One region of the Pseudoalteromonas sp. Of11M-6 genome, then DNA from elsewhere that is predicted to be linked to it. Evidence: predicted binding sites of a transcription regulator. Region 1 holds the regulator's gene; the other holds the start of a gene.
The links. Region 1 encodes FliA, which starts transcription of late flagellar genes. Its sites were predicted from a motif close to CTAAAGNTNNNNNNNNNNNNGCCGATA; they were not measured.
Positions count from the first base shown of each region.

Region 1 (13,048 bases):
TTTGCCCAAATCAGAATTTATCGATTTGTTCTCCTTTTCGATGATTTTAGTTGTTATTCAAGAAATGGTCACTGGGGTAGCTATTGGGTTTGGTTCATTGCTACTTCTGAATACTTTTATCATTGCGGGTCAAATCCTTGCTATGCAAACCGGTCTTGGTTTCGCATCTGTTGTAGATCCGGCCAATGGGTTGAGTGTACCTGCTGTCGGTCAGTTCTATTTAATATTAGCGACATTACTGTTTTTTGTTTATAACGGCCATCTGATGATGATCCAAATGGTTGTGTATAGTTTTGAAAGCTTTCCCATTGCAGGTAATTGGTGGGCGGTAGATAATTTCTGGAGAATCGTTAATTGGGGGGGCTGGATGTTTTCTACGGCACTGGCTCTTGCGTTAGCTCCGTTAACGGCAATGTTGGTTATCAATATCTCGTTTGGGATCATGACCAGAGCTGCACCTCAGATGAATATTTTCTCTGTGGGGTTTGCTTTTACCTTAGTTGCAGGGCTTACCATTATTTGGGCGACATTGGGTAATTTTTTAGCACAATTTGAATTTCAATGGCTCAAAATGACAGAGCTGATGTGCGATCTAATTGGTTGCACGGTATAGGAGTTTGAAATGGCAGAAGATTCCGGTCAAGAACGCACCGAAGAACCCACCTCCAAGAAAATAGACGATGCTAGGAAGAAGGGCCAAATAGCCCGTTCAAAAGAACTCGGCACGACGTTTGTGTTATTGTTTTCTGCAATAGCGCTACTTTTGTATGGGCCTGGAATTGGGAAGGCGCTCTACAATGTTATGGGGCGAATGTTGTCGCTCAATCGCAATGAAACCTACGATACAACCAAAATGTTTGCTGTGTGGGGAGATATTGCTGCTGAACTGCTATTTCCAATGGCCATGTTTGTTTTTATTATCGCAATTGCTGGAATAGTGGGGAATACGTTACTCGGGGGCTTTAACTTTTCTTGGCAGGCAGCCGCTCCAAAAGCAAGTAAAATGTCCCCAATGAAGGGATTGAAGCGAATGTTAGGCCCGCAAGCGGCCATAGAGTTATTAAAGTCAGTTCTTAAGTTTGTATTAGTAGCCGGCTTTGCAATCTTGCTTATCAATATGTATTTTAACGAAATATTACACTTGAGTATTGAGCAAATCCCATCGAGTATAGAGCATGCGTTAGAAATCATTTCGTGGATGTTCTTAGCACTTAGTTGCACTATGATCATTATTTCAGCGATTGATGCCCCTTATCAAAGTTATAATCACCATAAGCAGCTAAAAATGACGTTGCAAGAAGTCAAGGATGAATACAAAAACTCAGAAGGTGACCCTCAGATAAAAGCGCGGATCCGTCGAACACAAAGAGAAATGTCGCAACGACGTATGATGCAAGATGTACCAGATGCAGATGTTGTTGTGACCAACCCTACTCACTATTCGGTTGCGCTTAAATACGACACTGAACGAGCAGGGGCGCCTGTTGTTATCGCAAAAGGGGTTGATGAACTTGCAATGCAAATTAGAAAAATAGCCAAAGGAAATGAAGTGCCGATTGTGGAGTCACCCGTATTGACTCGTTCACTTTATCACACGACCGAAGTCGGTGATCAAATCCCTGAACAATTGTTTACCGCGGTTGCACAGGTACTTGCCTATGTATTTCAGCTAAATCGTTTTCAAAAGGGCAAAGGGAAAAGACCCGTTGCACTTACTCGAGATTTACCAATCCCAGACGACTTGAAGCACTAAAATTGCTCTTATAAAAATAAGCTATTAATTGGAACGCATATTGCATTTGTTGCTATGTGTCAATTTTTTGCTTGTGTTAAGTTATGGAATTTAAAGCGGTTTTACAACAACTCAATCGAGATAAAAAAGAATATGCTAAAGGTGTGGGTACTCCATTGTTGGTGCTTGCAGCACTTGGCATGGTTATTCTGCCGCTACCTCCTTTTTTGCTTGATATTCTATTTTCCTTCAACATTGCGTTGGCACTTGTGGTGCTATTGGTGACTGTTTATACCTTGAAGCCACTCGAATTTGGTATGTTTCCGGCGGTACTACTGATCGCGACTATCATGCGATTGGCATTAAACGTAGCGAGTACTCGAGTCGTATTACTTGAAGGTCATAATGGTGGTGATGCGGCAGGTAAGGTGATCGAAGCCTTTGGTAGCGTTGTTATTGGTGGTAACTACGCCGTCGGTTTAGTTGTATTCCTTATCCTTATTATTATTAACTTTGTTGTAATTACCAAAGGTGCAGGTCGTATTTCTGAGGTGTCTGCGCGTTTCACCCTCGATGCTATGCCGGGTAAGCAAATGGCCATTGATGCGGATTTAAATGCCGGTTTTATCTCTGCAGATGACGCCCGGGCTCGCCGTGAAGAAGTGACTCGAGAAGCCGATTTTTACGGTTCAATGGACGGTGCAAGTAAATTCGTTAAAGGTGATGCTATCGCAGGTATCGTGATCCTTGCTATTAATATAATAGGTGGCCTTTTCGTTGGGATGATCCAGCATGATTTAAGCTTTGGTCACGCGATGGAAGTTTATACCATGCTGACGATTGGTGACGGTCTGGTCGCGCAAATTCCTTCTCTTTTACTCTCAATTGGTACTGCAATTGTCGTAACGCGTCAAAATGAATCGCACAACATGGGCGATCAGTTTAAAAACCAACTGGGTAATGAAAAATCGCTGGCTATTGCTTCAGGTATTTTGATCACCATGGGACTCGTTCCTGGCATGCCACATGTTGCCTTCTTAGGGTTAGGTGTATTACTTGGCTATATAGCCTATTACACAAGTCAGCAAAAGAAAAAGGCGGAGATCGAAAAGGCGGAACAAGCTGCCAAAGGACCTGCTGCCAAAGGAGGCCATCAACAAGATCAAAAAGAGCTTGGTTGGGATGATGTACAACCTGTTGATGTGATTGGTTTAGAGGTAGGTTATCGCCTAATCCCTCTAGTTGACCAAGCCCAAGGCGGGGAGCTTCTCAGTCGTATTAAAGGGGTGCGTAAAAAGCTATCTCAGGAACTGGGCTTTTTAGTACCGCCGGTACATATTCGCGATAACCTAGAATTAGATCCAAATGCATACAATATTACTTTAATGGGAGTTGGCTCAGGAACCGGTGAGTTGAAGCATGGCGATGAGCTCGCAATTAACCCAGGGCAGGTGTTTGGGCCGATTAAAGGCATAGAGACTAAAGATCCTGCATTTGGCTTAGATGCAGTATGGATTAAACCAGATCAAAAAGATGAAGCGCATTCACTTGGCTATACAGTAGTAGATGCTGCAACTGTGGTGGCAACACACATTAGTCAATTATTGACGAATAATGCGTCACTATTGCTTGGTCATGAAGAAGTTCAGAATCTATTAGACATGCTTGCGAAAAGTCACCCTAGATTAGTTGAAGGCTTAGTGCCTGATATTTTACCACTCACTACCGTAGTAAAAGTACTACAAAATCTGCTTAATGAAGGCGTTGCAATTCGAGATATGCGCTCGATTGTACAAACCTTAGTTGAGTACGGACCACGTAGCCAAGACCCTGATGTATTAACGGCTGCGGTAAGAATTTCATTACGCAGATTGATTGTTCAAGATGCCGTTGGAAGCGAAGAAGAGATTCCTGTCATAACATTGGCGCCTGAGTTGGAACAGATGTTGCATCAGTCACTTCAGAACGCAGGTGATGAGGGGGCAGGTATTGAACCTGGCTTGGCTGAGAGGCTTCAAGAATCATTAAGAGAAGCACATCACAACCAAGAAATGCTAGGGGAGCCGTCCATCTTATTAACCTCAGGTATGTTAAGAAGTGTACTGTCTCGATTTGTTAAACATACAATTCCAGGTCTTCGAGTGATGTCATATCAAGAAGTGCCGGAAGAAAGACAAATTAAGATAGTGAGCTCGGTTGGACAATAGAGGATAAAGGGGCTGTAACATGAAAATTAAACGTTTCTTCGCAAAAGATATGCGTACGGCTTTAAATGAAGTAAAAGAAGAGCTTGGTGCAGATGCTGTCATCATGTCTAACAAAAAGTTAGCAGATGGTGTTGAAATCGTCGCAGCAGTTGATAATGACCGTGCTGCTGCACCTGTTAAGCAAGCTCCAGCTGCCCGTGCGACTGCCTCAAACGAGGCTCCGACCCGCTTTGTCCGTCCAGAGCCTCGCCAAGCACAGCCAGCAAAACAAGCGCAAGTTGCCGATAGCTTAGCGGCATTGCTAGAGCGTCAAGCGCCGCGTCCTCGCTCACCAGAACTTGCTTCTATGTTCTCCCAGTCGGGGATTGATACAGAGCAAATGTTAAGCAGCCAACGTAAAACACAAACTGCTGCGCCGGCGCACCAAGCGAAGCCACAGCAAGCTCGTCGCCAATCTTTTGACTTTGATGATGATGGATTTGAGCAACCACAGCAGTGGATCGAGTCTGATGAATTAGACAACGGTTTTGGTGATGATTTACCTGAGTTAAATGCCAAGCCTGACGAAATGAGTGCGATGCGTGAAGAGATGAACGCTATTCGTCAATTACTTGAACATCAAGTGTCTGGACTTATGAAGCAAGAAATGGCACGTCGCGATCCAACCCGCGCTTGTCTAGTCGACCGCCTTGAAGGAATGGGTATAGATAAAGATGTCGCTGAGCAAATGGCATGTTTTATCCCTGATGATGTGTCTCGTAAAGAAGCTTGGGACGCGCTGTTGAATATGGTAATTAACCAAATGCACACCACCAACAATGATATTCTTCGTCAAGGTGGCGTATTTGCAATGGTTGGTCCAACTGGTGTTGGCAAAACCACAACGGTTGCAAAATTAGCGGCATTAGGCGCACAAAAATACGGTGCAGATAAAGTGGCGCTAATAACCACCGATACCTATAGAATTGGCGCTTACGAGCAACTAGCTACCTATGGTAGAATCATCGGTTGTCCGGTTAAACAAGTTAAAGATGCAAATGAACTTGCAGAAGTGCTTTATCATTTACGCAATAAGCGTCTAGTATTAATAGATACGGCGGGAATGAGTCAAAGAGATTTGCGCTTAACTGAACAGTTAAATACACTTATGCGTAGCGCGAGAGTAGATATTCGTAGCTATTTAGTGTTGAGTGCGACAGCACAGATGAATGTGTTACAAGAAACAGTAAGACACTTCAAAAAAGTAAATTTAAGTGGCTGTATTTTCACAAAACTTGATGAAAGTCTAAGTTTAGGTGAGATAATTAGCATAGCGATTCAAAATCGCTTGCCAATAGGGTATCTTACCAACGGTCAGCGAGTGCCAGAAGACATTCGCGTAGCAAATGCTCAAAAGCTAGTAAAAAAGGCTGAGCAATTGTATTTAAAAAGAATAAAAGCACAGCACTCTCGACGTGTACCTGTAGCGTCAGAGTCAGTAGGAATGTATGATTAACACAGTTTTAGATCAAGCAAGTGGCCTGCGTAGAATGAGTCAAAATAGCAACCAGGGTGTAAAAGTAATAGCCGTGACCGGTGGTAAAGGTGGGGTGGGTAAAACCAATGTCTCGCTCAATACTGCCATCGCTATGGGCCAACAAGGACAGCGAGTTCTCGTTTTAGATGCGGACTTGGGCTTGGCAAACTGTGATGTGATGTTAGGGCTCCGAGTAGAAAAGAACCTTTCACATGTGTTGTCGGGTGAATGTGAACTAGATGAGATTCTCGTAGAAGGTCCCGCTGGTATCAAAATTGTGCCAGCTACTTCGGGTTCTCAAAGCATGGTGGAGTTGACTCCCGCAGAGCATGCTGGACTTATTCGCGCATTTAGCGAGCTTAACACTCAATTTGATGTTTTAATTGTTGATACCGCAGCTGGTATCTCAGATATGGTTCTGAGCTTCTCTCGAGCTGCACAAGATGTGATGGTTGTTGTGTGTGATGAACCGACTTCTATTACGGATGCTTATGCGTTGATCAAAGTTTTAAGCAGAGAGCATGGCGTTTATCGTTTTAAAATAGTTGCCAATATGGTCCGCAGTATGCGTGAAGGGCAAGAATTATTTGCTAAACTTTCAAAAGTTACAGACCGTTTTCTTGATGTAGCATTGGAATTAGTGGCTACAGTACCATTTGACGAAAACATGCGTAAGTCCTCTCGTAGACAAAGAGCAATCGTGGATTTATTTCCGAGCTCTCCAGCAGCAGTTGCAATTAAAGGACTTGCTGCCAAGGCAGTTAAATGGCCAATTCCTCATCAACCTTCCGGTCATCTAGAATTTTTCATTGAACAACTTGTAAACGGGTGATTATGGCTTCTCCGGTCAACAGAGCTGCGGGATATCAAACTTCTGACCATATCCATAAAGTGGTCGAGAGGCATGCTCCACTTGTCAAAAAAGTGGCATGTCACCTGATCGCTCGGCTTCCGGCAAGTGTGCAGCTCGACGATCTAATTCAATCAGGTATGATTGGATTGATTGAAGCATCTAAAAATTTCGATGCTACTAAAGGTGCTAGTTTCGAGACCTTTGCGGGGATACGCATCCGAGGTGCAATGCTAGATGAAATCCGTCGCGGAGATTGGGCCCCTCGGTCCGTACATAAAAACAGCAGAATGGTAGCCGAAGCTATATCTGAGCTCGAATCTCTCCTTGGCCGCGAACCAAAAGACACTGAAATCGCTGAAAAACTTGATATATCTTTAGATGAGTACCATCATATTTTACATGATGTAAATGCAAGTAAAGTCATCGGCATTGAGGATCTAGGGGTTGATGAAGATGTGATAACCCCAGCAAACAGCGATTTTGCGCTAGACAAACCGTTTAATAACGTTAAAAATGAACGTTTTAACGAGTCTTTAGTAAATGCTATCAAAGCACTACCCGAAAGGGATGCTCTGGTGTTGTCACTTTACTATAACGACGAAATGAATTTAAAAGAGATTGGTGCCATCCTTGATGTCAGTGAATCTCGAGTAAGCCAAATTCACGGTCAGGCAATGATAAAGCTCAAAGCTAAAATCAATGACTGGATAAATTAGAGTACATAAAATAGTTGGGTTCGAACCTCACTGGAGGAAGTTTTGGATAAGAACATGAAGATTCTCGTGGTTGATGATTTCTCTACTATGAGAAGAATAATCAAAAACCTATTAAGAGATTTAGGCTTTACCAATGTTCAAGAAGCTGATGATGGTAGTACAGCACTTCCGATGCTACAAAATCAGGAGTTTGACTTTGTAGTAACTGATTGGAACATGCCGGGCATGCAAGGTATTGATCTGCTTCGTGCAATACGCGCAGATGAAAAGCTTAAGCACATTCCAGTGTTGATGGTTACCGCAGAGGCGAAAAAAGAACAAATTGTTGCAGCAGCGCAAGCTGGGGTGAACGGATATATTGTTAAACCGTTTACTGCAGGTACGCTCAAGACTAAGCTTGAAAAAGTATTTGAGCGACTAGGCTAAACAGCAAGGGGATATGGCCTATGTCTGTAAATGCTGCGCCGCAAATTACACTTGAACAAGCCAAGCAACTTGTTGAGCTACTAGAGCAAGGTGAACAAGAAAAAGCTGACCAGCTGATTTTAGAAGCTGCTAACAAAGAGCAATCGGAGTTATTTGCAGAAGTTGGAAAGCTAACTCGCCAATTACACGAGTCCTTGAAGAACTTTGAGCTGGATACTCGACTCTCAGATCTCACGACAGAGGCTATACCTGACGCCAAGCAGCGTCTTAATTATGTTATGGAAATGACAGAAAGCGCTGCTAATAAAACGATGGACGCGGTCGAAGAAAGCTTACCTCTTGCGCAGAATCTTGCGGATGAGTTAGCACAAATAAAGCCTACTTGGGATCGGTTGATGAGCAGAGATATTCAACTCGGTGAGTTTAAATCTCTGTGTCATGATCTCGACAGCTTTATGCAGACTTCAAAGACACGTACAGACGAATTACAAGGCTTAATGACTAATGTGCTGATGGCGCAAGACTATCAGGATTTGACTGGGCAGGTCATCCGTCGAGTCATTGAGCTTGTGAGAGAAGTAGAAGATAGTCTCATTCACCTTCTAACTGTGTTTGGTACTTCGGATGAAGCGCCTGCAGTTGCAGAAAATGCGAATGAAAACGAAATAAAAACAACTGAGACTATCAGTGATGAATTGTCTGGACCTGAAGGTCCAATTATTGACGCTGAATCGCGAGATGACGTGGTTTCTGGTCAAGACGAAGTCGATGACTTGCTATCTAGTTTAGGCTTCTAGTTGGAGAGTGTGTATGAGCTTTGAAGTCGATGAAGATATCTTGCAGGACTTTCTTGTTGAAGCAGGCGAAATATTAGAACTGTTATCTGAACAGCTTGTTGAACTAGAAAATAATCCCGAAGATAAAGAACTTCTCAATGCGATTTTCCGTGGCTTCCATACTGTTAAAGGTGGAGCAGGCTTCCTCGGTATGACCGAACTGGTTGATGCCTGTCACGGTGCAGAGAACGTGTTTGATGTACTAAGACAAGGGCAGCGAAAAGTAACGTCAGAATTAATGGATGTTATTTTGCAATCTTTGGATACGATCAACGAAATGTTCGCTTGTATTCAAAACCGAGAGGAACCCGAAGCTGCCGATCCTGTGTTGCTTGAAACCCTCCATAAACTCAGCCAACCTGCATCTGAAGACGAAGTCAGTGAAGTGATTGAGGAACCTGTTTCAGAGCCAGAATCTGTTGTACCAGATTTAAGTGCGGATGATATTCTATTCGATGCGGACGCAGATTCAGGCGATGATAGCGGCTCTAGCATTGATGAGATAACAGAAGAAGAATTTGAAAATCTATTAGATGAGTTACACGGCTCTGGTAATGCGCCTGTTGTCGCACCGGCGGCTAAACCTGAAACGGTGTCAACTGCAGATGACGGCGATATCACCGATGACGAGTTCGATAATCTCTTAGATGAACTCCATGGGGTTGGGAAATTTGGTGGAGCACCAAATGCAGAAGATGCGGCTACTTCTCAAGCCAGTGAGCCTGCGGCTAAAGCAACGTCATCAGGCGCTGCGAGTGTGCCCTCTGGAGATGAAGAAATTACCGATGATGAGTTTGAGGCTTTGCTTGACGAACTTCATGGTAAAGGCAGTGCTCCTAAAGCGGTAGATGAATCGCCGACAGATATCTCAGAAGCTGAGCCAGCTCAACCTGAGCCTGCTAAAGCTGCGCCACCTCCGAAACATGCTCCAAAGCCTGCGCCTAAAGTTGAAGCTAAACCTGCGACTCCAGCCCCGCAAAAAGAGCCAGAGCCTGCAAAAGCTTCTGCGCCAGCAGCTGCAAAGAAACCTGCTGCGCAAGCTGAGACTACAGTGCGAGTTGATACCAAACGTCTTGATGAAATCATGAATATGGTTGGCGAATTAGTATTGGTGCGTAACCGCTTGGTTAGTTTAGCGAATAACACCAACAGCGAAAGCATGGGTAAAGCTATTTCGAACCTTGATGTAGTGACCGCAGACTTGCAGGGCGCTGTGATGAAAACGCGGATGCAGCCGATCAAAAAGGTATTTGGTCGTTTCCCTCGAGTGGTGAGGGACCTTGCGCGTAGCTTGAAAAAAGAAATCAACCTGGTTTTACAAGGTGAAGAGACAGACTTAGATAAAAACCTTGTTGAGGCGCTCGCAGATCCATTGGTTCACTTAGTGAGAAACTCAGTGGATCACGGTATTGAAATGCCTGATGTGCGCGAAGCATCGGGTAAGCCAAGAATGGGGACTGTCACGTTGTCAGCATCTCAAGAGGGGGATCATATTCTTCTCACCATCCGAGATGATGGCGCCGGTATGGATCCTGAAAAACTCAAGAAAATTGCTATAAATAAAGGCGTTATTGACTCCGATCAAGCAAGCCGATTGTCTGATACTGAAGCCTATAACTTGATCTTTGCACCTGGATTTTCAACAAAAGAACAAATTTCAGATATTTCTGGTCGCGGTGTAGGGATGGACGTTGTTAAAACGAAAATCACTCAATTGAATGGCTCGGTAAACATCCAATCAGAATTGGGTGTTGGTACCGTATTAGAGATAAAAGTGCCGCTTACATTGGCTATTTTGCCTACCTTGATGGTGGTAGTCGGAGAACAAACGTTTGCGTTACCACTTGCCGGTGTGAACGAGATCTTCCATTTAGATTTGACTAAAACGAATGTAGTTGATGGTCAATTGACTATTATAGTGAGAGAAAAGGCGATCCCGTTATTTTATCTTGAGCATTGGTTGGTAAAAGGTGCTAATAGGGGCATGAGAAAGGCTGAAGGCCATGTTGTTATTGCTCAAATCGGTACCAAGCAAGTCGGTTTTGTGGTTGATTCTCTGATAGGCCAAGAGGAAGTCGTAATCAAACCATTAGATGCTTTGTTACAAGGTACACCAGGTATGGCCGGTGCGACCATCACATCTGATGGTGGTATTGCGCTAATCCTTGATGTCCCCAACTTATTAAAACACTACGCCTAATTTTATTAGGCGTAGTTCGAATTCTAGAGCAGCATGTGCTGCTCTGCTGTAGAGCAAATTAAAGAGCGTTGCCAATGGCAGTTAAAGTGTTAGTCGTAGACGACTCCAGTTTTTTTCGTCGTCGAGTCAGTGAAATTTTAGAAAAAGACAGTGAAATCAAAGTTATAGATTTTGCAGTTAATGGAAAGGAGGCGGTTGAAAAGGCCGCTTCATTGCGTCCAGACGTAATTACGATGGACGTGGAAATGCCTGTGCTTGATGGGATCAGTGCGGTGAAGCAGATCATGCAGGCCACACCGACCCCCATCTTAATGTTTTCTTCGCTAACTCGTGAAGGCGCTAGTGCAACTTTAGATGCATTGGATGCGGGCGCAGTTGATTTCTTACCGAAAAAGTTTGAAGACATCGCTCGTAATAGCGAAGACGCAATTAAATCGTTACAAAACAAGGTAAAGGAAATTGGCCGCCGCCGAGTTAGCCGCTTTACTCGCCCTAGTATCGCGACTCCACCAAAGCGCGTCGAGTCTAGAGCAACTCGCGCTGACACTGGAAGAGCAACGATCCCTCAACCGGATAGGAGTTTTCAGAGACCTGTACCTGGTGGCACGTCCAGTGCCGGGAGTGTTAGAGCATCGGGTAAAAAATATGGGCTGGTTGCAATCGGCACGTCAACAGGTGGACCTGTTGCACTGCAGACAATATTGACGCAGTTGCCAGCAAACTTTCCTCATCCAATTTTACTTATCCAGCATATGCCTGCGGCATTTACACCTGCGTTTGCAGCAAGATTAAATAGTTTATGCCAGATTAAGGTTAAAGAAGCAGAACAGGGTGATAGATTAATGCCAGGCATGGCCTATCTAGCGCCTGGCGGCAAGCAAATGCTGGTTGAAAATCGCGGTGGTAGTAAGACACTAAAAGTGTTTGAAGATGATAGTCCAAGGATCACCTATAAACCCAGCGTTGATGTGACATTTGCAAGTGTTGCAAAAGCCTATGGTGGCGACACGTTGGCGATTGTATTAACGGGGATGGGCGCTGATGGTCGAGATGGCGCTCGTATGCTAAAACAGGTTGGTGCCACCATTTGGGCGCAAGATGAAGCGACTTGTGTCGTTTATGGGATGCCTCAAGCAGTCGCTGGCGCTGGACTTTCGTCTGATAGTATCGCGCTACAAGACTTTGCTGCAAGAATTAATAAAGAAGCTGGTAACTAATAGGCTAAGCCACGATTTGGTTATTTTGCTTGAAGCTTGTAAATATCAAACGTCTAAAAAGAATGAATAACATTGAGTTGGTATAGTATCTATTGAACGCAATCAATAGTGATAAGCAAAGGAATATAGAGTGAAAATTTGGACAGTAGCAAATCAAAAAGGTGGCGTGGGTAAAACCACGACAACGGTGAGCTTAGGAGGCATTCTTGCTGAACAAGGTCATCGGGTTTTGCTTATTGATACCGATCCACATGCTTCACTTACATATTACTTTGGTATTGATTCTGAAGAGTTGGAAGTCAGTGTGTATGATATTTTTGCACGCGGCAGCAGCATGACGAGTGAAGAAATTTTACAGTCTCTTTGCCCTTCGACTATTGAAAATTTGGATATTCTGCCTGCTACTATGGCCATTGCTACGCTTGACCGTAGCATGGGTAATAAAACGGGCATGGGACTTATCTTAAAGAAATCGCTCGAAAAGATAGCGGATCAATATGACTATGCTATTTTAGACTGTCCACCAGTGCTCGGGGTATTGATGGTAAATGCATTAGCAGCGAGTGAGCGAATTTTGGTACCGGTTCAAACTGAATTTTTGGCGTTGAAGGGACTAGATAGAATGATGCGCACGATGGAGCTAATGCAGTCTTCACAGCAGAAACAGTACCAATATACTATTATTCCAACTATGTATGATAAACGGACTAAAGCGTCGTTGGAGGCGTATAAAACGTTGCTGGAAACATACAAAGATGCCGTTTGGCCAGGCGTGGTTCCTGTAGATACCAAGTTTAGGGATGCAAGCCTTGCACAACAAGTCCCTGTACAATTTTGTCCTAAATCACGAGGCGTGTTCGCTTATCGTGCACTATTGGACTATTTGAAGCAGTTAAGCTAGAGAGCATAATGAGTAAGCATTTATTTGCAAATGAGAAGGTGATGAAGCAGTATCTTGGTGCCCTGTTGCAAGAGGAGCCAGAGATTGAACAATGCGAATTATCACCAGTTGCAAAGCTACTTGAACAAGTAAAAGAACCTAAATCAGAACTTGAGGAAATAGAATCCTCAGTCGTAGTTGCAACAGAACCTCTGGAGTCAGTGAGTGAAGTTGTTCAAGAACAGCCGAGTAAATTGGCTCATGATCTTGAAGTCACTGAAAATACATCTATTATCAAAGAACAGGCAACGATAGAGTCTGTTTCTGCAAGGGAAGCCTATCAAGAAGGTGAATTTCAGGCATTGTTTTTTGAAGTGGCAGGCTTAACACTGGCGGTTCCGCTGAAATCACTTGGGGGAATACACCAACTGGGCGAAGTCAATCAACTCTTTGGTAAACCTAAAT
Region 1 is NZ_JAKRFW010000004.1:90,638-103,685, forward strand. Features, by position in the region: gene fliR (flagellar biosynthetic protein FliR) at 1-613, shown strand, start outside; gene flhB (flagellar biosynthesis protein FlhB) at 623-1,753, shown strand; gene flhA (flagellar biosynthesis protein FlhA) at 1,837-3,939, shown strand; gene flhF (flagellar biosynthesis protein FlhF) at 3,959-5,434, shown strand; gene MHN32_RS03635 (MinD/ParA family protein) at 5,427-6,287, shown strand; gene MHN32_RS03640 (RNA polymerase sigma factor FliA) at 6,290-7,024, shown strand; gene cheY (chemotaxis response regulator CheY) at 7,067-7,450, shown strand; gene MHN32_RS03650 (protein phosphatase CheZ) at 7,471-8,247, shown strand; gene MHN32_RS03655 (chemotaxis protein CheA) at 8,261-10,486, shown strand; gene MHN32_RS03660 (chemotaxis response regulator protein-glutamate methylesterase) at 10,561-11,703, shown strand; gene MHN32_RS03665 (ParA family protein) at 11,834-12,604, shown strand; gene MHN32_RS03670 (chemotaxis protein CheW) at 12,613-13,048, shown strand, end outside.

Region 2 (19,817 bases), on a different contig from region 1:
CTTTTGAGCAATACTTTGTTAGAGCACATGCTAACCGACTACTTTCTTCTCGTTATAAACAGCAAAGCGAAACTTGGTCAGAGCGGAAAATATCTGAGCTAATGACTAAAGACGCGGTTACTATCGCGCCGACAGCGAGTATTCGTGACGCTGCCAAATTGATGAGCCAGCATCGTGTTTCATCAATTATGGTCACGGAGCAAGCGCGCTTGGTTGGCGTTGTGACGGATAGAGATCTGCGCAATCGAGTTCTTGCGCAAGACAAAGATCCCAGTGCTCCACTTGCTGAGATCATGACGGAAAAGCCAAAACATATTTTCGAAAACAACCGTGTGTTTTCGGCCCTGCATTTAATGCTTAAGCACAATATTCATCACTTGCCTGTGTTAAATGAAGCATATAAACCATTGGGCATGCTGACCAGCACCGATCTACTGAGACAGCAAAAAAGTGATCCGGTGCAACTTATTGGCAGGATCTATAAAGCACAAAATCTTCTGGCTATCAAAAACTGCGCTCAGGAGATCCCAGATCTGTTACGCCAATTTTCCTATCATATCGAAGATATTTCACTGATTGGCAAGCTATTAAGTGGCCTCACTGATGCGCTAACATCAAGATTAATCTATTTATATCAACAGCAGCATGGTGCCGCGCCATGTCGCTTCGCGTGGATCTGTTTTGGCTCTCAGGCACGAGAAGAGCAGACCTTACATTCAGATCAAGACAATGGTTTATTGCTACCAGACAATATCAGCGAAAACGATCGTCGTTACTTTGCTGCTTTAGGCGCGTTTGTCTGTGAGCAACTCAACGAGTGCGGTATTCAATCTTGCCCGGGAAATATCATGGCTAGTAATGCAGATTGCCGTGGCACAGTTGCCCAGTGGACCGCCAAATTTAGCAAGTGGATCTTGTCTCCTACGCCAAAAGCGATGCTTAATTGCAAGATCTACTTTGATATGCGTTTTATTGATGGCGCCAGCGATCTCTATGCGACCCTACGCCAATCTTTGGATCAGATCAGTCGAAACGAGCTGTTTTATGCGGCAATGGCGACAGACATCAACGCAAACTCGGTACCGATCGGGATCTTTCAACAATTTAAGCTGGAAAAAGACAAGAGCAAACATAAGTATTTAGATCTGAAAAAGCGTGGGGTTGCCATTATCAACGATGTGGTTAGGTTGTATGCGCTAAAGGTTGGGGTTGCAAGAGCTAACACCTTAGAGCGCCTAGAGGCGCTGACTAAAAGCCCATTACTTGCTAAGTCGGATATCGACAATCTAAAAGACTGTTGGCGATTCTTAACACAATTGCGGTTAAAGACTCAAATCAACCGTGAAGGATTACCAGGTAATTGTATAAACCCAGAAAATCTCTCTTCTCTTGAACGCCATCAACTCAAAGAAGCATTTTATTTAGTCAAACAAGCACAGCAGGCGAGTGCCTTTAAGTTTGCTCGAGGGAGTTTATAAGCAATGAACTGGTTTTCTCACTCAGTTGCTAAGTGGCGCTATAAACATCTGCCGTTTGCGCAAGCCGAGTTGGTGGTGCTTGACCTTGAGCTCACAGGTCTTGACCCTAAGCGCCATGAAATTGTGTCGGCTGGTTGGTTGCCAATTAAAAATATGCGGATCCAAGTGAAAGATGCGCAGTATCATTTGAACAGTGAAGTGAGAACGCTTGCACAAAGTCCAGTTTTCCACGGTATTGATAGTAGCAGATTGGCTGAAGGTGAGTCCTTACAAACTCTGCTGCTAGCGCTTCAGCATGCGCTCCACGGTAAAGTGTTGGTATGTCATAACGTACAGATGGATTGGGCGTTTCTTAAGGCGGCATTTCAGCGCTTTGAGCTAAACGTAAGACCTGCCTTGCTGTTAGATACCATGCAGATAGATAAGCGTCGTGTGTTAAAGCAAGGCTATCCGCTGGCGCAAGATGCGTTAACACTAAACGCTTGTAGAATGCGTTATGGTTTACCTCCTCACCAATTGCATGATGCGCTTAGCGATGCTTTAGCGACAGCGGAGCTACTGTTGGCGCAATCTCAGGCCATCTGTGCCGGTGGTAAATGTAAAATTGCGGATTTAACTTGAGTTAAAAAATTGCCCTAGCCTCTTACACATTTCACTCAGGTCGATTACAATAGCGCCATCAAAACGAAGGGGAACTTTCGTACTTGCGACTTCATGGATTTTCAATTTAATGACAATCAAGCTTGCAATTAATGGCTTTGGTCGAATAGGGCGTAATATCGTAAGAGCACTCTATGAGTCGGGTCGTCACCACGAAATACAAATTGTAGCCATCAATGAGTTGGCGGATCCTAAAGGGATCGCGCATCTTCTAAAATACGATACCTCACATGGGCGTTTTGCTTTTCCAGTTTCGTTAACAGAATCTTTTTTGGAAGTAGCTGAGGATAAGATCCAGTTATTTTCAGAGCCAGATCCAAGTCACCTGCCTTGGCGCGCGCTAGATGTTGATGTGGTGCTTGATTGCACTGGCGTCTATTATTCTCGTCAGCACGCACTTGCGCATATTCAGGCTGGGGCAAAGAAAGTATTATTTTCACATCCTGCGGATGCTGATGTTGATGCGACGGTGATCTTCGGTATCAACGAAGAAATACTGTTACCTGAGCACACCATTGTGTCTAACGGCTCATGTACGACAAACTGTATTGTTCCGGTAATTAAAGTGCTAGACGATAAGTTTGGTGTTGAGTCCGGTGCTATTACGACTATTCACGCCTCTATGCATGATCAACAAGTGATTGATGCTTATCACAGTGATTTGCGGCGTACGCGTGCGGCAAGCCAATCCATCATTCCTGTTGATACTAAGCTGGCTCGCGGTATTGAACGTATTTTACCTAAGTTCCAAGGTCGTTTTGAGGCGATCGCGGTGCGGGTGCCAACAATCAATGTTACGGCGATGGATCTGAGTGTGACGCTCAATGAAAATGTCACAATTGATGCGGTAAACTCAGTTCTAAAGCAGGCTGCTGGTGGTCGTTTAGAAGGGGTACTGAGCTACACTGAAGAGCCGCTAGTGTCGGTTGATTTTAATCACGATCCACATTCTTGTATTATAGATGGTACGCAAACTCGAGTGAGTCACAAGCGCTTGGTTAAGCTGCTAGTTTGGTGTGATAACGAGTGGGGTTTTGCTAATCGTATGCTTGATACCGCTTGCGTGATGATGCGTGGCTAATCATTTGTTTCAGACGCTGTTATAATCAAATTGTCTGCACAAAATTAAAACAATAATTCAAACCGAGGTAGCAAACGATTGCTGCCTTGTAGATAACAAAATGTATCGTTCTTTAAGGAGATGTCCAATGTCAGTCATTAAGATGGCGGATTTAGATTTAAACGGCAAGCGTGTGTTGATCCGCGAAGACCTAAATGTGCCAATTAAAGATGGCAAAGTCGCGTCGGACGCGCGGATCCGTGCTGCACTACCTAGTATCAAATTAGCGCTAGAAAAAGGTGCTAAAGTGATGGTGATGTCTCACCTTGGTCGTCCAACCGAGGGAGAATATGATGCACAATACTCCATGCAGCCGGTTGTGGATTATCTTAATGATGCGTTATCTCAAGATGTACGTTTAGTGACTGACTATCTTGACGGCGTGGATGTACAAGACAATGAAGTTATCGTATTCGAAAACGTGCGTTTTAACGTTGGCGAGAAGAAAGACGATGAAGTACTTGCGAAAAAACTAGCAGCGCTTTGTGATGTCTACGTGATGGATGCCTTTGGTACTGCGCACCGCGCACAGGCTTCAACACATGGTGTTGGCTTGTACGCTGAGGTGGCTTGTGCAGGTCCATTGCTTGCGGCAGAACTCGACGCGCTTGGCAAAGCACTAGATAATCCAGCTCGTCCTTTGGTGGCTATCGTTGGCGGCTCTAAAGTATCAACCAAACTAACCGTGCTTGATTCATTGTCTAAGGTTGTTGACCAACTCGTTACTGGTGGTGGTATCGCGAATACTTTCATTGCTGCAGCGGGTAACCCTGTTGGTAAGTCGCTGTACGAAGCGGACTTGATCCCTGAAGCGAACAAGCTAGTGGCTGCTGCCAGAGCGAATGACGGTGATATTCCTGTTCCGACTGATGTGGTTGTCGGTAATGAGTTTTCAGAATCTGCAGTTGCTACCATTAAAGATGCGAGCGAAGTTTCAGACGAAGACATGATCTTCGACATCGGTCCTGATACTGCAACTCAACTTGCCGAGATCATTGCAAATGCTGGCACTGTGGTTTGGAATGGCCCAGTGGGTGTATTTGAATTTGATCAATTTGGTAATGGTACTGAAGCGATTGCCAATGCTATCGCTAAGTCGTCAGCATTCTCAATTGCTGGTGGTGGCGATACGTTAGCTGCTATCGATAAGTATGGTGTTGAGCAAGATATCTCTTATATTTCTACTGGTGGCGGTGCTTTCCTTGAATTTCTTGAGGGTAAAACACTTCCTGCGGTCGCCATGCTTGAGCAGCGAGCTAAAGACTAAAATTGATTGAGGTAGCGTTAAGCTACCTCTTAATATCAGGTAAACATCACTCTCTCACATACTTGATGTTTGCTTGACGACGCGTAGCGTCCGGTTAGCCAACAAATAAAGTGGTTAACTTCATCAGCGTTGGCTGGTGTAAACATATTATCCGTTCAAACCGATAGCGGTGGCTATCAACAATTGGAGAAAAGCAATATGGCTTTAATCAGTATGCGTCAACTTCTCGATCATGCAGCTGAGCATGGTTATGGCGTTCCGGCATTCAACGTGAATAACCAAGAGCAAATGCGTGCGATTATGGAAGCTGCGGACAAGACAAATAGTCCGGTTATCGTGCAAGGTTCTGCTGGTGCACGCAAATATGCTGGTGCACCATTTATCCGCCACATGATTTTAGCGGCTGTAGAAGAATGGCCTCATATTCCAGTTGTAATGCACCAAGATCATGGTACTTCACCTGCTGTATGCCAGCGCTCAATTCAACTTGGTTTCTCATCAGTCATGATGGACGGCTCTCTAATGGAAGACGGTAAAACGCCTTCAAGCTACGAGTATAATGTGGACGTTACTCGTCGTACTGTTGAAATGGCGCACGCTTGTGGCGTGTCTGTTGAGGGCGAGTTAGGTGTACTTGGTTCTCTTGAAACCGGTGAAGCTGGTGAAGAAGACGGTATTGGCGCTGAAGGTAAATTAACAGAAGATCAGCTACTGACAGATCCTGAAGAAGCTGCAGACTTCGTCAAGAAAACCAATGTAGATGCGCTTGCTATTGCATGCGGTACATCACACGGTGCTTATAAATTTACTCGTCCACCAACGGGCGATATCTTAGCAATTAACCGCATCAAAGAAATCCACGCTCGTATTCCTGATACTCACTTAGTAATGCATGGTTCGTCTTCAGTACCGCAGGATTGGTTAGCAATCATCAATGAGTTTGGTGGCGAAATCCCTGAGACTTACGGTGTACCGGTCGAGCAAATTGTTGAAGGTATTAAATTCGGTGTTCGTAAAGTTAATATTGATACTGATCTACGTTTAGCATCAACAGGTGCTATTCGTCGCCACCTTGCGCAAAACCCAAGCAATTTCGATCCTCGCAAATTCTTAGCGGAAGCGACGAAAGCGATGACTGAGATCTGTGTTGCGCGCTACGAAGCGTTTGGTACAGCTGGTCAAGCTGCTAAGATCAAGCCAATTTCACTTGATGATATGCACTTGAGATATCTAACTGGTGAGTTAGATCCTAAAGTGAAATAACTTACGGATCAAAATTTGACTAAGTAAAATTGTGCATCGCACGCTGATACTTCAAAAAGCCTCTGAAATAGAGGCTTTTTTGTATCTGATCCTTGATTGAAAGCCAATGTTTAATAGGGCTTGCAAGGTGAAAATACACTTAGATCGCCATTTTACTAGCGAGGTAAATAGGGATCAGATCTTTACTAACAAAGATCATTGTTTAACTAAGTAGATATATTTCAAAACCTCAGATCAATAAGTTAGCCTCGCTTAGATCATTTTTATACCAACGTGATCCAGCGTTAAGTAGTAAGAGGTTAGTAAGAAAATGATCTTGGGGACGATCTTGTTGGTAAAAAGCTGATCCTGACTATAGATGATCTCTAGCAGTTAATAAAATACTGATCCCGGAGTCAGTTTCTTGATCTCCAGCTAAAAGTGTCTAACTTTAACAATACGAGATCTGTTCGCTACGTCCTCTCTGTCTGGCTTCGGCATCTCAAACCTTGTTGTACTGCGCCCAAATACTATCCAAGGTGATCAAAGATGAAAATGAAATACCTACCATTTGTTGCTCTAAGCCTTTGCTCTATGAGTGTTTGTAGTTATGCAAACGAAGCTGTATCTCTATACGGTAGAGCTCATGTCGGGGTGCAAAACTCTGATAAAGACGGTGATAGCGATACTTCAATTGAGAGTTATAACTCTCGCATGGGGTTAAAGGGATCGACAAAGCTGCAGGATGGGCTTGAGGTCTTTTATAAATATGAATTCCAAGTTGAGATCACAGATCAAGACAAAGATGGTAAGTCAGGTGATAACCTTACAGCACGCTCTCAGTATCTTGGGGTTAAAGGGAGCTATGGTCAGCTCCTGATCGGCCGTGATGATACACCGATGAAAAAGTCGCAAGGCAAAGTGGACTTAATGAATGACTTTTCTGGTGATATTAATTCGTTCTTTGTTGGTGAAAATCGCCTTGGTGACACCGTGCAATATACAACTCCGGCTATTAATCATTTGCAGTTTACAGTGAGTTATATTGCCGAAGACAACAGCAAACAAAACGGTGAAGATGGCTTATCTTTGTCGGCAAGTTACGGTGATAGCAAACTCAAAAAAACCAATGTATATGTTGCTGTTGCCCACGACAATAAAGTTGCGGGACAAGACATTAATCGCGTGACGGTACAAGGAAAACTAGGGGACTTTAAACTCGGCGGTATGTATCAACAAAATGAAGCGATTGATAGTGATGAAGAAGTAGATAGCTTCATGGTGAGTGCTGCTTACCAGATTGAGTCATATACCTTACTGGCTCAATATCAAGATTCGGATGGGGCTGCAGGTAAGCTGAAAGACTCTGGCAATGCAGCCTCAGTAGGTGTGGAAAAAAGTCTAAGTAAACAAGCTCGTATGTATCTTTGGTATTCGAAATTTTCTTTGGATAACAACGAAGATCACAACACGATGGCGGTCACATTGAGATATGACTTTTAATTTACAAAGGCGTAAGGCTATTTACAAAAAGCATGCTGATTTTGCGGTGAATTGCAGCGTAGTTTTTGTAGTATGGTTTGGAGATCGTAGTCCATATTTCGAAAACACTATTTTGAGACCAATATTTTAGTATAAAATATATTTAAAATCATATTATTACAAATAAATAAGGTATTCCCTTTGTAGCCAAAAAAGAGATTTTTTTGGCTTGTTTTGCGTTTACACGTTACACTTTCATAAAAATGTCACAGTTAGTCATAATAATGACATCAACAACGTCGGTAACGAGAGAACATTGGGAATGTCACGTAAAGTACTTGTAGTTGATGATGAAGCACCTATCAGAGAAATGTTGGTGTTCGTACTAGAGCAAAATGGTTTTCAAGCAATTGAAGCGGAAGACTATGATTCAGCAGTTGCTGCTATGGTAGAACCTTATCCAGATATGGTGCTACTAGACTGGATGCTGCCAGGAGGCAGTGGTATTCAAATTGCTAAAAAGTTTAAGCAAAGTGAATATACCCGTCAGATCCCAATCATCATGCTAACGGCAAGAGGTGAAGAGGAAGATAAAGTTAAAGGATTAGAGGTTGGTGCGGATGATTATGTGACAAAGCCTTTCTCTCCTAAAGAGCTAATGGCTCGTATTAAAGCGGTAATGCGTCGAGTTTCACCGACGTCGCTAGAAGAAGCGATAGAAGTTCACGGATTACGTTTAGACCCTATTTCTCACCGAGTGACATCTGCGGGCACTGAGTTAGATATGGGGCCGACAGAGTTTCGTTTATTACATTTCTTCATGACACACCCTGAACGTGTTTATAGCCGTGAACAGCTGTTAGATCACGTATGGGGCACTAATGTGTACGTTGAAGATCGCACTGTAGACGTTCATATTCGTCGCTTACGTAAAGCTATCGCACCGCTTGGCCACGATCGCTTAGTGCAAACCGTACGTGGTGCAGGTTACCGCTTTTCGAGTAAACTGTAATTAGTATTCCAAGAGGAACTGAATTATTTGGTTCCTAAATGGATTTAGTCTATGTATCGAGTGATTGATAAACAGGCGTTAACGAGACGCCTGTTTTTGTATTTCCTACCACTAGCCTTAATTGGCTATTTAGTCAGTGCACCTTTTCTGTTTCTTTTCATAGGTGCTTTCGTCTTATTAGTTTGGCATTACAAACAACTCTATCGTTTGAGCGACTGGCTGCTCAACCAACGTAGTTTTAATCCACCTGAAGGTAAGGGCGCTTGGGAGCAAGTGTTTGAAGGGATCTATCAGCTTCAGCAACGTAATCGTAAAAAGCGTAATGAGCTCGCTGAACTGATCCGACGCTTTCGTGAGGGGGCTGAAGCTATCCCAGACGCGGTCGTTGTACTGCAACAAGATCTCAGTATTGTGTGGTGTAACCAATTAGCTTTGAAAGTGTTAGGTTTGCAATGGCCTACAGATCATGGTCAAAGATTGGATAACCTTATCCGAGATCCTAAATTTGTAAAATACATGCATGAACATCGCTTTGATGAAGCATTAGAGCTTGAGACCGGACTTGCACATGAGCAAGTGTTGGAAATACGAGTCATGCCGTATGCCGAGCAGCTTATGCTAGTGGCGCGTGATGTTAGCCGACTAAAGCAACTAGAGCAAATGCGCAAAGACTTTGTCGCAAATGTATCTCATGAGCTAAGGACGCCGCTAACCGTCATGGCTGGCTATCTAGAGATGATGGATAGCGATAATATGCCACCCCCCGCAATGTGGGCTAAAGCACATGGTACTATGATAGATCAGTGTAAACGGATGGATAGTCTGGTAAATCAACTTCTTTCCTTGTCTCGAATCGAAGGGGCGAGAAAGCAAGACAATGACAAAGCCGTGAATATTCCTGCCATGCTTGATCTTATTTATACCGAAGCGAAGTCACTTAATCAGGAAAAGGGCCATGAGCTCGTTTTTGACATTGATCCGACTTTGGATATCAAAGGGGCTGGGGATGAGTTACGCAGTGCTTACTCAAATTTAATTTTTAATGCTATTCATTACACTAAACCCGGTGGGCACATTCGTGTACGTTGGTATTTAGAAAACGACTTGCCGACCTTTAGTGTCGTCGATAATGGCGATGGTATCGCGCCTGAACACATTAACCGACTAACTGAACGTTTTTACCGTGTGGATAAAGCACGAAGCCGAAAAACAGGCGGCTCGGGCCTTGGTTTAGCAATTACTAAGCATGTGTTGTCTCGTCATGACTCAGCTTTACATATTGAAAGCAAAGTGGGTGAAGGCTCTCGCTTTTGGTTTGCTTTCCCCAAACAAAAGCGAATTTTTATGACAAATGATGAAAGTCATAAAAGTGTAATTTAAGAGTAATTTTATTGTCATTTTATCGCTGCACAATGAGCTGCGTAAAATAACTGGGACCAACAACTGGAGTGACCCCAATGAAATTTAAAAGCTTAGTTGCCGCAATGGGTGTGGCTATTACTACATTAGTTTCTACTCAAGTATCTGCTTTAGACGAAAAGTTACCAGAGTATAATAAAACCAGCGGTATCTCAGGAAACTTCTCTTCTGTAGGTTCTGATACGCTTGCCAACATGATGACGTTTTGGGCAGAAGAATATAAAAGAATTTACCCTAACGTAAATATCCAAATCCAAGCTGCTGGTTCTTCTACTGCGCCACCTGCACTAACGGAAGCAACGGCAAACTTCGGCCCAATGAGCCGTAAGATGAAATCAAAAGAAATCGAAGCTTTTGAAAAGCGTTATGGTTATAAGCCAACAGAAATCCGCGTAGCAATTGATGCGCTCGCAGTATTTGTACACAAAGATAACCCAATTGAAGGCTTAACAATTGAACAGGTTGATTCAATCTTCTCTTCAACGCGCAAGTGTGGTTCGGCAGCACAGGCAAATCGCTGGAGTGATGTTGGTCTAACGGGTGATTGGGCAGCAAAAGATATTCAGCTTTATGGTCGTAACTCAGTATCTGGTACTTATGGTTACTTCAAGAAAAAAGCACTGTGTAAAGGTGACTTCCGCAATAATGTTAACGAGCAGCCAGGTTCTGCGTCTGTAGTACAGTCTATCTCGTCTTCAGTGAATGCGATTGGTTATTCTGGTATCGGTTATAAAACGTCAGGCGTACGTACCGTACCATTAGCGAAAAAAGGCACGAACTACGTTGATGCAACATTAGAAAATGTGGCACAGGGCAAATACCCACTGTCTCGCTTCCTATATCTATATGTGAACAAGCACCCTAATAAAGAATTAGCACCTATCGAGGCTGAATTCTTGAAGATGGTATTGTCTAAAGAAGGTCAAAAGATTGTTGAGAAAGATGGTTACGTTCCTCTTTCTAGCGAAATGGCGACACGTGAATTGAAAAAGTTAGGTTTACTTTAATCAATTACTCAACCCGCTAATTACTTGTTGTTATTGATGCCGCTCATTGAGCGGCATTTTTTATTTTCACACTTATATGTTCCCAGATTGAATAATTTGTTTAAATCTTCATCCTCAGGCGGCAAAAAAGCTGGAAATATTCTATATTTAGTTAAAATTTATAATAAATCAGTCGATAATGAACTCGTCTTACTTCAAAAGGTGTATATATGAGTCTAGGTACTGCTTTTGCTGATCTTAGTATCACCAAAAAGATCCACGCAATTACGCTCGTTGCGGTTGTCGCTTTTGTGGTTATCGTGTTTGTTAATTACAACGCTATTAGTTCTAACCAAAGGGCCTTAAATGAATTAGAGGAGCAGACATACAAAATTCTTAACCTCGCCACAGAAAACGCAAATAAGCTGCAGAATTTAGATGAGCTATTCACTCAAGCTGTAACCTTCGGGGATGCTGAATTATTAGATAAAGCAAAAGAATATCAACAGCAAATCCAAGCTAACTTGCAAAAAATTGAGTCGGTACAAAGTGGCTTTATGCCCTCAGATAATAGCGATGAACTTACGCAGTACGGCAAAATTGCGCAACAAATTGCTGGAGGAATGATAGATGGTACAGCTGATTTTTCCCGTATCCAAGAAGATGCCAAAAAGAAAACTGAAATCTACGAAGGCTTAGTCGCAGATTTTACCAAGGCTAAAACGAACGCGAATGATCGTTTTGTTGAATTACTTCAAAATACCGAAGAGCGCTCAGCAAACGCGCTCACGATAATGTTGATTGTGGCCGTTATTTCTTTACTTGTGCTGGTTTTCTTAGCGGTTATGATCGCAAGAGGTATAGGCAACTCAGCTAAGGATGCGGCGCAAAATCTGAAACTATTAGCGCAAGGGCAGGGTTCTTTGTCCACCACGCTCAATGTGCGCTCTCACGATGAAATTGGCCAGGTATCCATAAACTTTAATGAATTTGTCGGGTTACTAAAAGGGGCTGTTGTTGAGGTGATGAGTGTCGTCGAACCTTTGATGAAAGACTCAAGTCGCCTTATTCAGGGGATGGAAAAAGCTGAGGGGGCAACGAATCAACAAACGCATGACGCGGAAGTAGTACGTCAATCTATGGAAGAAATGCGGTTAAGTGTGGGTGATATCTCTCATTCAGCGTCACAAGCTTCTGATGCTGCTCAGCTGGCCGAACAAGAAGTTGAGCAGAGTAAGCGCCAAATTCAGGTGTCAGTTAACGAATCACAAGCATTAAGTGAAGAAATTAATCATGCAGCAGAGACGATCAATAAGCTAGCTGATGATACACAGAACGTGACGCAAATCTTAAATGTGATCACATCGATTGCAGAGCAAACCAATTTACTTGCCTTGAATGCTGCGATTGAGGCGGCTCGTGCAGGTGAGCAAGGTCGAGGTTTTGCGGTGGTTGCTGATGAAGTCCGCGAATTAGCCTCAAGAACAGCAAAGTCGACCAATGAGATAAGAGAACTTTTAAATGTGCTAACAGAAGCGGCAAATCAAGCGGTGAAAGCAATGACAAGTGCAAGCAGTATGGCAATTAATAATGCTGAAGCTGCAGCACAAACTGGGCAGTCGATTGAGCAGATAGCAGCACAAATCTTGTCAATTAATAGCATGAATGGTCAAATTGCTGCGGCAACGGAGGAACAGACCTCGGTAGCCGCTATGGTAGTAAACAATGTGACATCTATGCACCAGTCTTTCCAAGACACAATGCAAGCGTTGAATGAAGTACAAGACGTTGCTGAGAATCTCCATGTACTGTCCGACAACTTGAAAGATGCAACCTCAAAATTTAGAGTCTAATGCTTTAATTTTTAAACGATAAATAAAAACAGCCACATTAAGTGGCTGTTTTTATTTGATAAGGAATATTAGGGCCTGTTTATCTTTCAAGTTTGCTTTTGCAGCAGTTTGATTGGTATTTATACAAGGCAGAGCCTGCGTAGCATAGTCATTCTATGTGAGTCAGGCGAGAACACAGTAGAAATGCCAATCAAGCGCTGCCCTTTGGGTTCACCTGAGTGCGCTTTGTTCATTGTTGCTCAACTTTTGCCTAGATCACTAGGCGGCAAGTCGGGCGTCGCGACCAAAACCCACTCAGAAGAACAAAAATCAAACAGCAAAGGTCAACAGGCCCTAGTATTTACCAATCACTTTGACGGCACCGGTTACTTTAGTAGCATCGATATAACCAATTGCGTCTGCATTGCTCGAAACAAAATCGATTACCGCTTGATCGCTATCTAGCTTCTTCGGAGGTGTTCCCTTACCGGTGAATACTAATTTAGACCAATGGGCATTTAGCTGAGAGCTAGATTTACCAATCACTTTGTCGTTAAACTCGTCAAATACCGCGTTACCATCCTGATTCACAGGGGTCGCACTACTACCATCGGCAAATGATTTGCTTTTGCCAAGGAATAATTTTTTGATAGTACCATCATCTACAGTAGATGCATTTGCTGAGTTCACGATAACAGCAACATCTGCTAAAACTGCCTGACTGGCTAATAGTAGCCCTAAGGTCATTATTTTTTTAATCATATTAACCTCCGTTAGAATACTAAATCGATACCGAAGCTCAACAGTTCAACTTTTTGATCTGTTAGCGTGTTATCGAATTGGTTTAGTTCAATCTTGAATGCTGCTGACGGATGGAAGTCATAACGTGCACCAATACTCCACGTTTCTGATTCTGCACGAGCGCCTGCAAGCGCACCATTAACAAGTGTTCTTAAATAAGGTGCATTTGGATTGGTTGGATCGGTCGTGACAGGAATGGTTACACCATTTGGAGCGGTGATGGTGAGTGGGACAGAGTTAAACTCGTCGTTGTCATTCTTATCTTCATTGTGTTCGTAGGTTAGGTGGACTGTCCATGCATCAATACGGTAACCGAGGGAAGCGTAATACTGCTGTTGTTTAGCAAGTATGCTGTTATCCACTTCAAACTGAGTGTATTCTGCATCGAACAAGATATCGTTGTAGTCGATAGCAATACCAATCGCGGCAAAGTAAGCATCATCTTTATCGACAGCAATATCATCCGCTTGTTGCGTTAGCCCGTAGCCAGTTAACCCTGCCAATAATCCCGATAGTTCAGGGCTATTAGCTGCGCTGATGCTCGCTTCGGTAGCAAAGTAGGCCGCACGCGCACTGAACCAATCTCTGCTTAGTGTCCAGTTAATACCTACCGTGTTATTTAACTCAGCTTCATCTGAATAGGTAATAGCAACAATGTCGTCATCTACGCTGCCTAAAGCTAGCTGTACAGTGCTTTCCCATTCCCCTAATGTCGAATTATGGATATAACTCAATCCGTTATAGGTGCTAAAGCTTAGGTTATATACAGATTGAGGTGGTTTAACCCAGCGGTATGCATAGCCCACATCTAAAAAGTCAGAATAGCGATAGAATGGTATACGCATTTTACCTGCGCTTATCTGCGAAGAATCTGAAATCGCATAAGTTAAGTATGCCCATTCAAACTCGGCATCAAAGTCATTCTGGCCACGACCTACGATCTGTGCTGTGGCAGTTAGACTTTCTTGTAGATCGGCGGACAGCTGTAAAGCAAATAAGCTACGATTTTCCATATCAAAATCATTATCATAGCCATATAGTGTGTCGTCACTATCTAGCGTTTGACCACCAATAATGGAAGCAAAACCATTAATTCTGATCTCAGCGGCACTTTGAAAACTCACTGTCCCAAGCGCTATCGCTAATGCAATTGCAGATTTTTTCATATTGATTCCCATTTTCTTTGCAAAGAGTCGTGTCTGTAACACGCATTAAAAGCACTGATACTGAGCTCAACAGTCGTGTTACTTTTGTCTTAGAGATTAGAATAAAAACCAGAAATAACAAGTTATTAAGAAAAGTTAGTGCTTACAACCTGCATTGTTTAGTAAATCAAGCCTTAAGCCAAGCTAAGTTGGTGTTGTATGTCTATCTCATCAGACCAGTTTATTGTATCGCAAAATATTCTAAAAAGGTGAATAAAAAATAACTGCTGGAGTCAGGAGGTATTTGTATTTAAAAGAATAAAGGGGATTTTTTGCTAAAAAAGAGCAAACTATCGCTTGCTCTCGGTAATTTTTTCAGCCTGTACTTTACAGGCATTATACTGCTCAATACATTTATCCGTGCATATCTGTAACGACATTGTCTCTGGCGTGTTTTGCATCTCACAGTTGCGCTCGCATTGATAATTCTGTTGTGCACATTGATTCAACTCAGGTGAGATAGAGTTACTACACCCCAGTAGGGTGGTAGAAAGTACTAACAAGGCGAACGCAATTTTCATTATTATTCCTTAGACTGTGACTTGAATATTATCAATCAGTCTGACTTTACCGAGAAAAGCTGCGGCAAGAATGACGAGTTGACTATCCTCGAGTGTAGCAGGTTTCAAGCTATCTTTTTGACAAATGTTAAAATAATCCAACTTTAAACCTGCATTATGCAGCATTTCTGTTGCATTTTTTGTTACCTTCGAAAAATCCTTTTCGCCATTTTCTAAAGCACCAGCTGCTGCTTTTAGTGCTTGAAAAAGTACTTTAGCAGTGTCTTTTTCTGATTCAGAGAGGTAGCCATTACGTGAGCTCATCGCCAGTCCAGAAACTTCTCTTTGAGTCGCAACACCAATCACTTCAACAGGAATAGACAGGTCTTTCACCATTGTTTTGATAACCTGTAACTGTTGAAAGTCTTTTTCACCGAAGCAGGCAAAATCAGGTTGTACTAAGTTAAACAGTTTAGTGACAACCGTTGCAACGCCACGAAAGTGTCCTGGGCGTGTGCCACCACAATGTCCTTCTGATACTCCTGGTACATCAACAAAACTTTGCGCATTTAGGCCGTTAGGATATATGGTCTCAACGGTAGGCGTAAACACAATATCAGTTTCTAGTTCTGCAAGGCCTTGCTTGTCTTGCTCAAGCGTACGTGGATAGCTGTCGAGGTCTTCGTTCGCACCAAATTGCATTGGATTTACAAAGATACTGACAACGACTTTATCCGCTAGGGTTTTTGCTTTTTCTACTAAGGAAAAATGACCACGGTGAAGGTTGCCCATCGTTGGTACGAAGGCAATGCTCAACCCTTGTTGGCGCCAAGCTTTAATCTGGCTTCGTAACGATTTAATCTCAGTAACTGATTGCATGTTGTACTCTAACTCAATAATAACAATACTAACCCAAACAAAACGCTTGGATCAGACTCAGCGATAAGCATCGCTCATCGCAAATTTAATTAAATTCGTGATCAGGCCCCGGGAACTCACCTGATTGCACGTCTGCACAAAACTTTTTCACCGCATCTGGCATGTTGCCAGTTTCGAGCAGGAAGTTCTTCGAAAACTTAGGAATATATCCTGCAGAAATACCAACCAAGTCATGCATAACCAAAATTTGGCCATCGGTCTCTTTACCTGCGCCAATACCAATGACTGGAATTGTCACTGCGTCGGTAATGCGTTTAGCCAGTGCTGAAGGTACGCATTCAATCACAATCATTTGTGCACCAGCACGTTCTAACGCTTGTGCATCGGCTATCATCTTTTGCGCTTGTGCTTCTTCACGACCTTGAATTTTAAAGCCGCCAAACACGTGCACTGATTGTGGGGTTAAACCTAAATGACCACAAACTGGGATCCCTTGCTGAGTAAGCAGTGCAATGCTGTCGTAAAGCCATTCACCACCTTCAAGCTTAACCATATTAGCACCAGAGCGCATCAAGGTAGCTGCATTCTGACAGGCTGACTGCGGATCTGAATAGCTCATAAAAGGCATATCGGCGATAACGAATAGCTCTTTACTACCAGCTCTGACACAACGGGTGTGATAGGCAATGTCATCCGTGGTAACGGCTAAAGTGTCTTCACCACCTTGTAAAACCATACCCAGAGAATCACCCACTAAGATGACATCTACGCCATTGTCGTGAAATAACTTTGCAAAACTTGCATCGTATGCGGTGAGGGCTGTTATTTTTGTTCCTTCACGCTTCATTTTGGCAAGTGTTGAGACGGAAATTTTTGCCATGGTAAACCCCTTGGATTGGTTTATTTGAGGATTGTTAATCCGTTAAGTGGTAACTTTTGTGTTAAAGAGCTAAGCTCAGTGCCATCAGGTAATTTGAGTTCTGGCGCTATCTCTAACAGTGGATAGACGACAAATTCTCTTTCTTTCAAGCCGTAATGTGGCACCGTCAGTCTATCACTGTTAATGGTGTCGGTATTAAAAAGCAGTATATCCAAATCGAGCGTGCGCGGTCCCCAGCGCTCAGCTTTGCGTACACGACCATGTTCAAGCTCTATTTGTTGCAACACATCGAGTAAAGATGCTGCTGTTAATGATGTCGCTAGTTTTGCTACGGCATTCACATAATCAGGTTGATCTTGAGGGCCCATAGGTTTTGAGCCATACAGGCTAGAGTGCTGGACAAGCGAGAGGTCTGGATGGGCGGCGAGCACATCGAGTGCTCGCTGTATTTGTGCCATCGGTTCGGATAGGTTTGCACCCAATCCAATGTACGCAATATTCATTTAATCTTCTTTCGGTTTTCTTTTTGGCTTACGTCTATTATAACGACGCTTAGGTTTGCTTTGGTTACCTAAGTTGCGCACCATGTCTTTTTGGCCGGTGACGTCATTCTTGAGGTAGTCAGTCCACCAAGCTGCAAGTTCTTCTTGCTCTTGTTCACCACTTTCAACACGCAATAATAGGAAATCATATGCGGCTTTGAATCTCGGCTGCAAGCTTAGGCGGTATGCACGCTGGCCTGAACGTTTATCTAGGCGTTGTTGAATATGCCAGATATCTCGGGCACCTAAAGTAAAGCGTTTAGGCACTGCAACGTGTTTAGCATTTTCAGCAAGGACGTGATTAATGGCTTGCATAAAGGCATCATATTCATTCATACCTTCGGCCGCGAGCGCTTCGCTTTTAGCTAAAATAGGGAACCATAAAAGTGCTGCATAGATAAATGCAGGGGTTACTTTTTTATCCGCGTTGATACGGCTATCCGTATTGGCAAACATTTGCTGAATAAAGCGACGCTCAAAGTCATTATCAGGCTGTGCTAGGATTTTATCTAACGCCGGGAATAATTGTGCAAACAAGCCGTATTCACGCATCTGAAGAAAGTTTTCTTCCGCTTTACCATTTAAAAATAGCTTTAGCGTTTCTTCGAACAAGCGTGCAGCTGGGATATGCCCAAGTAACGGCGCTAATGCTTTAATCGGAGTGCGGGTCGGCGTAGCAATCTCCATATCCAGTTTGGTTGCAAAGCGGATAGCTCTCAGCATACGTACCGGATCTTCGCGATAGCGAGTTTCAGGATCGCCAATCAGCTCAATTTTACGCGCTTTAATGTCAGCAACACCACCGGCAAAGTCGCGTAAAGTAAAGTCATTGATCGAATAATATAGCGCATTGATAGTAAAGTCGCGGCGCTCGGCGTCTTCTTCAATACTGCCGTAGACATTGTCGCGTAATAGCTGCCCGTGTTCGCTGGCTTGACTTGTCGTGGCACAAGAGTCATCACTTTGATGATGGCCACGCATGGTGGCAACTTCAATAATTTCTCGTCCAAAAACAATGTGCGCAAGGCGGAAGCGACGACCTATTAAGCGACAGTTACGGAAGAGCTTTTTGATTTGTTCAGGTGTCGCATTGGTAACGACATCAAAGTCTTTAGGCTCTATTCCTAGCATGATATCGCGGATACAACCACCAACTAGGTAGGCATCATAGCCACCGTCTTTTAAGCGATAGAGCACTTTGATAGCGTTAGGGCTAAATTGTTTACGAGATATACCATGCTCGCTGCGAGGAATTATCGCAGGTGTCGGGCTGGCCATTTTCACCGTCTCATCGCCTTTTCCAGTTACAAACTGGCGGCAAAAGTTTACAAGCTTGGAAATAATAACTCGTCTCCTGAGCAATCAAGTTTTCTATTCTAGTTGTTGTGAACCACTGCTTTTGTCTTAAAACAGGTCGCATTTAAGGCTCGCTATCATATACTCAAATGAGACTAAATTGAAGTACTTGAAAATAGTGGGCGAAAAGCAAAATCGCCATTTTCTAGAGAGTCTAGTTGAATTTCTTGTACTTTAGGAACGCTATCTAGACTAAAAATATCAATAGCGTGAGTCAGTAATGCCTCAACATCTTGATAATTATGGAGAGAATCAACCGGCACATGCAAATAACGCAGCGCGGCATAAAGGGTTGGTAACGGGTTATGGTTATCAATAGCTGGAGCATGATTCTGCTTAGATAACTTATATCCGGGCTCTGCGACAGCCAGTGGTACGTGAGCGTACTTAGGTGATGGCTGATTGAGTTGCCGAAATAAACTAATTTGTCTTGCTGTGGGTTCTAGCAGGTCGGCACCACGCACGATATGACTAATCTTTTGCTCTATGTCGTCAACGACCACCACCAATTGATAAGCAAATAAGCCATCGCGGCGTTTAACGATGTAATCTTCATGCGCAATTGCAGGGGGAATGACAACCATGCCCTGTATTGCATCATTAAATTCAGTAACTGGACAGCGCTGCTGTAGGCGTAAAGCATTATCTTGCCAACTTAGCGCTAAAGCTCGGCAATGATTGTCGTAAAACCCACCCATTGCTTTAATTTGCTTTCTTGTACATTGACATGCATACACAAGGGAGTCTGATTTCAGTGTCGTCAAATAGGCTTGGTATAGAGCATGGCGCTGTGATTGATAGGCAACGTCTTCATCCCAATAAAGGCCATATGCTTCAAGAGTGGTTAATATATTGTCGGCAGCACCCGCAACTACGCGCGGTGTATCTATGTCTTCGATGCGAACGAGCCATTTACCTTGATTGACTTTTGCATCTAAATAGCTACTCAGGGCGGCCACTAGAGAGCCGAAATGAAGCGGTCCAGAAGGCGAGGGAGCAAATCGACCGCGATAGCTCCCAGTTTGCTTTAAGCTTGGGGACACAGGGCTGAGATTATCCTCTGCCTTGTTGTTTTTCTTTGATTTCTGCGAGAGATTTACAATCAACACAAAGATCAGCTGTTGGACGCGCTTCTAAACGGCGAATGCCGATTTCA
Region 2 is NZ_JAKRFW010000031.1:20,750-40,566, forward strand. Features, by position in the region: gene MHN32_RS14905 (DUF294 nucleotidyltransferase-like domain-containing protein) at 1-1,478, shown strand, start outside; gene MHN32_RS14910 (3'-5' exonuclease) at 1,482-2,099, shown strand; gene epd (erythrose-4-phosphate dehydrogenase) at 2,209-3,219, shown strand; gene MHN32_RS14920 (phosphoglycerate kinase) at 3,347-4,525, shown strand; gene fba (class II fructose-bisphosphate aldolase) at 4,724-5,788, shown strand; gene MHN32_RS14930 (porin) at 6,317-7,270, shown strand; gene phoB (phosphate regulon transcriptional regulator PhoB) at 7,572-8,261, shown strand; gene phoR (phosphate regulon sensor histidine kinase PhoR) at 8,313-9,641, shown strand; gene MHN32_RS14945 (phosphate ABC transporter substrate-binding protein) at 9,719-10,687, shown strand; gene MHN32_RS14950 (HAMP domain-containing methyl-accepting chemotaxis protein) at 10,897-12,519, shown strand; gene MHN32_RS14955 (phosphate ABC transporter substrate-binding protein) at 12,853-13,260, opposite strand; gene MHN32_RS14960 (porin) at 13,272-14,465, opposite strand; gene MHN32_RS14965 (hypothetical protein) at 14,795-15,025, opposite strand; gene panC (pantoate--beta-alanine ligase) at 15,035-15,883, opposite strand; gene panB (3-methyl-2-oxobutanoate hydroxymethyltransferase) at 15,969-16,763, opposite strand; gene folK (2-amino-4-hydroxy-6-hydroxymethyldihydropteridine diphosphokinase) at 16,784-17,266, opposite strand; gene pcnB (polynucleotide adenylyltransferase PcnB) at 17,267-18,583, opposite strand; gene gluQRS (tRNA glutamyl-Q(34) synthetase GluQRS) at 18,757-19,704, opposite strand; gene dksA (RNA polymerase-binding protein DksA) at 19,715-19,817, opposite strand, start outside.
Region 2: the regulator FliA is predicted to act here: its motif matches at 10,839-10,865, upstream of MHN32_RS14950 (HAMP domain-containing methyl-accepting chemotaxis protein).